Regions from separate parts of the Mesorhizobium sp. WSM4806 genome, predicted to be linked through region 2. Evidence: predicted binding sites of a transcription regulator. Region 2 holds the regulator's gene; the other holds the start of a gene.

Region 1 (3,410 bases), on a different contig from region 2:
TGTCTGGTTCGGTGTCAGCGCTGTGTTTCATTATCTCGGGCCGGCTTTCGCCGTGCTGCTTTTCCCGCATGTCGGCGTGCTCGGCATGGCCTGGCTGCGCATCGTCACGGCCGCCCTTGTCTTCGCGCCGCTAACCCGGCCGTGGACGGCCTTCGCCCGCGCCGACAGGCCGACATTGCTGCTGCTTCTCGGTTTTGGCGCCTGCCTCGGCGTGATGAATTGCTCCTTCTACCTGGCACTCGACCGCTTGCCGATCTCGCTGGTCGCGGCGATCGAATTCGTCGGCACCATCGGCGTTGCGCTGGTCGGCGTCAGAAGCCCGCGCAACCTCGCAGCGCTTGCCGTCGCCGTCACCGGCACCTTGCTGCTGATCGACGTCAAATGGTCAAGCGACCCGATTGGCCTGTTCTGGGCCTTCCTCAACGGCGCGCTGTTCGTCGGCTACATCGTGCTTGGCCATCGCGTTTCCCGCGCCGGCGCTGGCGAGGGCATCGCCGGCCTGGGCGCTGCCATGGCGGTCGCCTTCCTCATCGTGCTGCCGATCGGCTTCACCGATGCGCTGCCGGCTTTCTCGGCGCCGCCACTGCTCATCGCCGCCATCGGCGTCGGCATCTGCTCCTCGGTCATCCCCTATATCTGCGACCAGCTTGCCATGTCGCGGCTGCCGCGACCGAGCTTCGCGCTGATGCTGTCGTTGCTGCCGGTCACCGCCACGCTGATCGGCGTCATTGTGCTCCGCCAGATACCCAGCCCAACCGATTGCATCGGCATAGCGCTGGTGGTGGCCGGCGTCGCTTTTCACAAACCGGCAAATGCCTGATCAGGCAAGCTTCTCCTTGAGAAAGGCGATCGTCCGGCCCCCGGCGAGGTCCGCCGCGTTCTTGTCGTAGCGAGCCGCCGACGTGTTATTGTTGAAGGCATGATTGGCGCCTTCATAGACATGGATCGTGTACTCGACTTCGGCTGCATCGAGCTCCTTCCTGAAGGCGTCGATACCGGCATTGATGCGGGTGTCGAGCCCGGCATAATGCAGCAGCAGCGCCGCCTTGATCTTCGGCACATCCTCGGCCTTCGGCTGCATGCCGTAATAGGCGACAGCGGCAGCCAGATCCGGCGCATTGGCAGCCAGTGTGTTCACCGTGGCGCCGCCCCAGCAGAAGCCGACCGCGCCGACCTTGCCGTTGCCATCCTCGCTGCCCCTAAGGAAAGCGACCGTTGCGACCGCATTGGCAGTGGTTTGCGCCGGATCGAGCTTGGAAAACTGCTCGCGCGCCTTGTCTTCGTCGGCCGGCGTGCCGCCGAGCGGCGACAGGAAATCCGGGGCGAGCGCCACGAAGCCTTCCAGCGCCACGCGCCGCGCCACATCGCGTATATGCGGGTTGAGCCCCCTGTTCTCATGCACGACGATGACGGTGCCGAGCTTGCCGGACTGGCCAGCCGGCTTGACCAGATAGCCTTTCATCTCGCCACCGCTGCCGGGATAGCTGATGTCCTCGCCCGTCACGCGTGAATCGTCCTCGGCAACTATCGCCGCCCGGGCTGAATTCGCCGCCAGCAGCGGCGCGATTGCGGCGGCCGCCGCACCTGATCCGGCAAGCCTGGTCAATTGTTCCATGAAGCGCCGCCGGTCGAGCGTCAGATGCGTGTATTCGTCATACGCGTCGATCATAGCCTGGGTAATGGCGGGTCTGTTGACGGCGGGGTTGGCAGGGCTCGGTTTTGTCATGGCGCTCTCCTCGGCTTCGGGAACATGTCCGCCGCGCAAGATAGGGTAGAAGCCCGCACGGTCCAGTCACGGATCGGTGAGGCGCTGCTGACGCGAGCGCAGGTCCGCCAGACCGGCGGCTGGTCCAGGATGACACCGTTCGACTGGTGCGCTGTCCCACTTGCTCCGACCCGCCGTGCCTGTCGAGCAGGCCGGCGCTATGGCTGGCGTGCCATAGGATTTGCAACTCCCCCGGCTGGACAGAGAACAAAACGGAGACACTTCTGGCCTTTCGCTGCCGAATCACTACATTCGGGGGAGATGTCCGGCTTTTCGGAAGATATGCCTTTTTTTGATGAACCGAACGCGCGGCCCGTGGCCCCGTCGGGCATTGCTGCGCGCGCCATGGCTGCCCGCAGCGGCCATGCCAATGCGCCCGATTATCTGAACGGGCTCAACCCCGAGCAGCGGCTGGCGGTGGAAACCACCGAGGGTCCGGTGCTGGTGCTGGCCGGCGCCGGCACAGGCAAGACGCGCGTGCTGACCACCCGCATCGCTCACATCCTCGCCACCGGCAAGGCCTTCCCGTCGCAGATCCTCGCCGTCACCTTCACCAACAAGGCGGCGCGCGAGATGAAGCAGCGCATCGGCCTGCTGATCGGCGAAGGCAATGTCGAGGGCATGCCGTGGCTCGGCACCTTCCACTCGATTGGAGTGAAGCTGCTGCGCCGCCACGCCGAACTTGCCGGGCTCAGATCCGACTTCACCATTCTCGACACCGACGACGTCGTGCGCCTGATCAAGCAGCTCATCCAGGCCGAAGGGCTGGACGACAAACGCTGGCCGGCCAAGCAGTTCGCCCAGATGATCGACGGCTGGAAGAACAAGGGGCTTGGCCCCGCCGAGATTGCCGAGGGCGACGCCCGCGCCTTCGCCAACGGCAAGGGGCGTGAACTCTACAAGGCTTATCAGGAGCGCCTGAAGACACTGAACGCCTGCGACTTCGGCGATCTCCTGTGCCACCCGATCCGTATCTTTCGCGCCAATCCGGACGTGCTGAAGGAATACCACAAGCGCTTCCGCTACATCCTCGTCGACGAGTACCAGGACACCAACACCGCCCAATACATGTGGCTGCGGCTGCTGGCGCAGCGGCCGGATGCGGGACGCACTTCAACATCAGCGGATTTGCGTTCGGCCGAAGGCCGCAAGCCCGACCGGGCGTCGGCCGGCCAGGCCGCCCCCGCGGAGGCCAGCGAGCGAAGCTCGCGCGCGGCCGTGAGCGAAAATAAAATCAACATCTGCTGCGTCGGCGACGACGACCAGTCGATCTATGGCTGGCGCGGGGCCGAAGTCGACAACATCCTGCGCTTCGACAAGGATTTCCCCGGCGCCGCGATCATCCGGCTGGAGCGCAACTACCGCTCCACCGCGCACATCCTCGGCACCGCCTCCCACCTCATCGCCCACAATGAAAGCCGCTTCGGCAAGACGCTGTTCACCGAAAAGATCGCCGAGGACGACGAGAAGGTGCATGTCCATGCCGCCTGGGATTCCGAGGAAGAGGCGCGCGCCGTTGGCGAAACCATCGAGGCCTACCAGCGGCAGAAGCACGATCTCAACGATATGGCCATTCTTGTCCGCGCGTCCTTCCAGATGCGCGAGTTCGAGGACCGCTTCGTCACCCTTGGCCTCAACTACCGCG
Region 2 (3,410 bases):
CGTCTCGCCGCTCAGCCTGTTCGCCAATCTGGCCGTCATGCCGATCGTCACGATCGTCATGTTCCTGGCCGTCCTCAGCGCCTTGGCAATGCCTTTCGGCCTCGACGGCCCTTTCCTCTACATGATGGGCAAGGGCCTGACGGCGATGATTGCAATTTCGGGATGGATCTCGGAGCGTTCGCCGGTCGATGCAGTCGGCCTGATTTCGTTGCAATCGGTTCTGCTGGTGACGGTCGCCCTGGTCATCGCCACGATGGCGACGACATGGCTGCGGCTTGCGGCACTTCCCTTTGCGCTCGCCGGCCTGCTGACGATTTCCGAGACGCGCACCCCCGACGTGCTGATCTCGGAGGATGCGCATCTGGTGGCGCTGCCGATCGGCGGCGGCGAACTTGCCGTCAACCGGATGCGTTCGAACGAATTCACCACCGACAACTGGAAACATGCGCTGGTTTCAACAACGATCGTCGAGCCGGAGACATTCGAAAAAGGAGATGTGCGGTTCGACATCGCCGACCCGGCCGACCTGCCGCCGGGAGCGCCTTTCACCTGCACTGCCGGCCTGTGCTTGGCCCGGCATCCGTCCGGCGCGCTCATTGCGCTCGCCGACAACCGCAAAACCGCGCGGCCGGCCTGTGCCTTTGCGGATTTGATCGTCATCGACGATGCCACAGCCTATTACAAACCCTGCCGCAACCCGCTGGTTCTCGTCGTCACCAAACGGCAGCTCGCTCGCATGGGCAGTGCCGCCGTCTTCTTCGATCCGCTATCGGCGACGACGCGCGCAGAAATCCGTTTTGCCGTCAGACAGCCATACAGGCCCTGGCATGAGCAGCGGCGGTTTTCGCGCGAGGCGAGGGGCCTGCCGCCATACCTCAGGGCCGAGAAACCCAAGAAGCCTGCCGTTCAGTAACGCCGGATCAGTCCGACGAGCTTGCCCTGCACCTTGACCCGGTCCGGCCCGAAGATGCGCGTCTCGTAGGCCGGATTGGCGGCTTCCAGTGCGATCGAGGCACCTTTGCGGCGGAATCGCTTCAGCGTCGCTTCCTCCTCGTCGACCAGAGCGACAATGATCTCGCCAGGCTGGGCGGTGTCGGCGTTGCGGATGATGACCGTGTCGCCGTCGAAGATGCCGGCCTCGATCATCGAATCACCCTTGACCTCCAGCGCGTAGTGCGTGCCGCCGGTGATCATGTCCGGTGGCACCGAGATCGAATGCGTCTGGTGCTGGATGGCGTCGATCGGCACACCGGCAGCGATGCGGCCCATCACCGGTATGGAGACGGTGGCAACGACGTCGTCGTCATTGCCGGCCGCACGCATGCGCGAAGGCGCCGGCTTGATCTGCCGTCCGAGGCCGCCCTGTCCAAGGCCGCCTTGCCCAAGGCTGCCTTGAATGACGCTCGGCGAGAATTTGCGCGCCGCATTGAGGCCCGGCGCGATCGAATCGGGCAGGCGCAGCACCTCCAGCGCGCGGGCGCGGTTGGGCAGGCGGCGAATGAAACCGCGTTCCTCCAGCGCCGTGATCAGCCGGTGGATCCCCGATTTGGAGGCGAGGTCGAGCGCTTCCTTCATCTCGTCGAACGAGGGCGGAATGCCGCTTTCCTTCAGCCGCTCGTGGATGAACATCAGCAGTTCATGTTGTTTGCGTGTCAGCATCGCGACCCCCAACAGAATCAGAAAAACAAACCCAGAACAAACACTATCTGTTCCAGTTGTGTTCCGCAACCATTTAAAGTTTAATGAATGTGTTGACGCTTTGTTCAGCGTAGCATCAGCACGCTGCAGGCGGCGCCCGCTGCGGCCGCGGGAGCGAATGGCTCGCGCACGACCAGTCCGTTGGCGTCGGCCAGCATTCTGAGCATCGAGGAATCCTGGATACTGAACGGCGTTGCCTCAAGCGTGCCGGCTTCTTCCTTCACCACCGCGCGTACATAGTCCTGTCTGAGATCGTTGGCCGGCATGGCGGCGCCAAGCCGCGCCTGACGCATGTCCTGGCGGAAAGCGCGGCCGCCGAGCCGCGCCAGCAGCGGCTTCAGAAAGAGCTGCGTGCAGACCAGGCTGGCCACCGGATTGCCGGGCAGGCCGATGCAGCGGATGTCGCCCAGCCGCCCGAACATCAGTGGCTTGCCGGGCCGCATGGCGATTTTCCAGAAATCGAGCGCCATGCCTTCACCGGTCAGCACGTCATGGACGAGGTCGTGGTCGCCGACCGAGGCGCCGCCCAGCGTAACGATGACGTCCGCGCCTGCGGCGACGGCTTTTTTCACCAGCGCGGCGATCGCCTCCTTGCGGTCGGGGGCGATGCCGAGATCGAGTGCGCAGGCGCCGACCGAGCGGGCCGCGGCGGCGACGCCATAGGCATTGGAGGAGATGATCTGGTCGGGGCCAAGGTCGCTGCCCGGCGGCAGCAATTCGTCGCCGGTGGCGATGATGGCGACCAGCGGCCGTTTCACCACGCTGACCTGTTGGTGGTTGGCCGATGCCGCCAGCGACAATGCCGCCGGATCAAGCAGGCGGCCTTTCTCCAGCAGCGCGTCGCCCTGCGAGAAATCGAGCCCGAGGCGGCGGATGTTGCGGCCTTCAACCGTCGGCGCGGTCACTTCGACGATGCCGCCGCCGAGGTCGCGGACATTCTCCTGGATGACGATGGTGTCGGCGCCAGCGGGAAGCGGCGCGCCGGTGAAGATGCGCACGGCCTGCGCCGGGCCGACTGTCCCGGCAAAGCCGCGTCCGGCCGGCGCCATGCCGATCACCGAAAGTCTCGCGGGCACGGAGGCGACATCGTCGGCCCGCACGGCATAGCCGTCCATGGCCGACGCGTTGAATGGCGGCTGGGTGCGGAGCGCGATGAGCGGCTCCGCCAGCACGCGGTCGGCGGCGTCCATCAGGGCGACGCTTTCAGCCTGCAAGGGCGCAGCGTCCTCAAGCAGGTGCTCGAGCGCCTGGGCGACCGCAAGCAGCGCCATTATCGGCCTGCCCCCTGGGCGTCCGCCTTGTAGTCGCCGGATTTGCCGCCGGTCTTTTCCATCAGCCTGATGTTGGAGATCGCCATGCCGCGGTCGACCGCCTTGGCCATATCATAGATGGTCAGGCAGGCGACCGAGACGGCAGTCAGCGCTTCCATCTCGACGCCGGTCTTGCCGGTGACGCGGGCCAGCGCCGTGACCTTCAGACCGGGCAGCTTCGCGTCCGGTTCGATATCTACCGATATCTTGGTCAACAGCAGCGGGTGGCAGAGCGGGATCAGCTCATGCGTCCTCTTGGCCGCCATGATGCCGGCGATGCGCGCCGTGCCCAGCACGTCGCCTTTCCTGGCATCGCCGTCCAGAATCATTTTCAGCGTTTCGGGCCGCATCGAGACAAGACCTTCGGCGATCGCCGTGCGCGTCGTCTCCGCCTTGTCGCCG

Evidence for each region. Region 2 encodes LexA, which represses DNA repair genes until DNA is damaged. Its sites were predicted from a motif close to TGTTCNNNNTGTGTTCNG; they were not measured.
Region 1: AC0L2M_RS05400 (ATP-dependent helicase) is a predicted target of LexA. The motif match lies at 1,969-1,986, and genes of this name have one in related genera.

Annotation. Positions count from the first base shown of each region.
Region 1 is NZ_JBVVQZ010000002.1:540,518-543,927, forward strand. Features, by position in the region: gene AC0L2M_RS05390 (EamA family transporter) at 1-820, shown strand, start outside; gene AC0L2M_RS05395 (dienelactone hydrolase family protein) at 821-1,726, opposite strand; gene AC0L2M_RS05400 (ATP-dependent helicase) at 2,027-3,410, shown strand, end outside.
Region 2 is NZ_JBVVQZ010000041.1:4,653-8,062, forward strand. Features, by position in the region: gene AC0L2M_RS33930 (ComEC/Rec2 family competence protein) at 1-913, shown strand, start outside; gene lexA (transcriptional repressor LexA) at 907-1,659, opposite strand; gene AC0L2M_RS33940 (molybdopterin molybdotransferase MoeA) at 1,764-2,969, opposite strand; gene moaC (cyclic pyranopterin monophosphate synthase MoaC) at 2,969-3,410, opposite strand, start outside.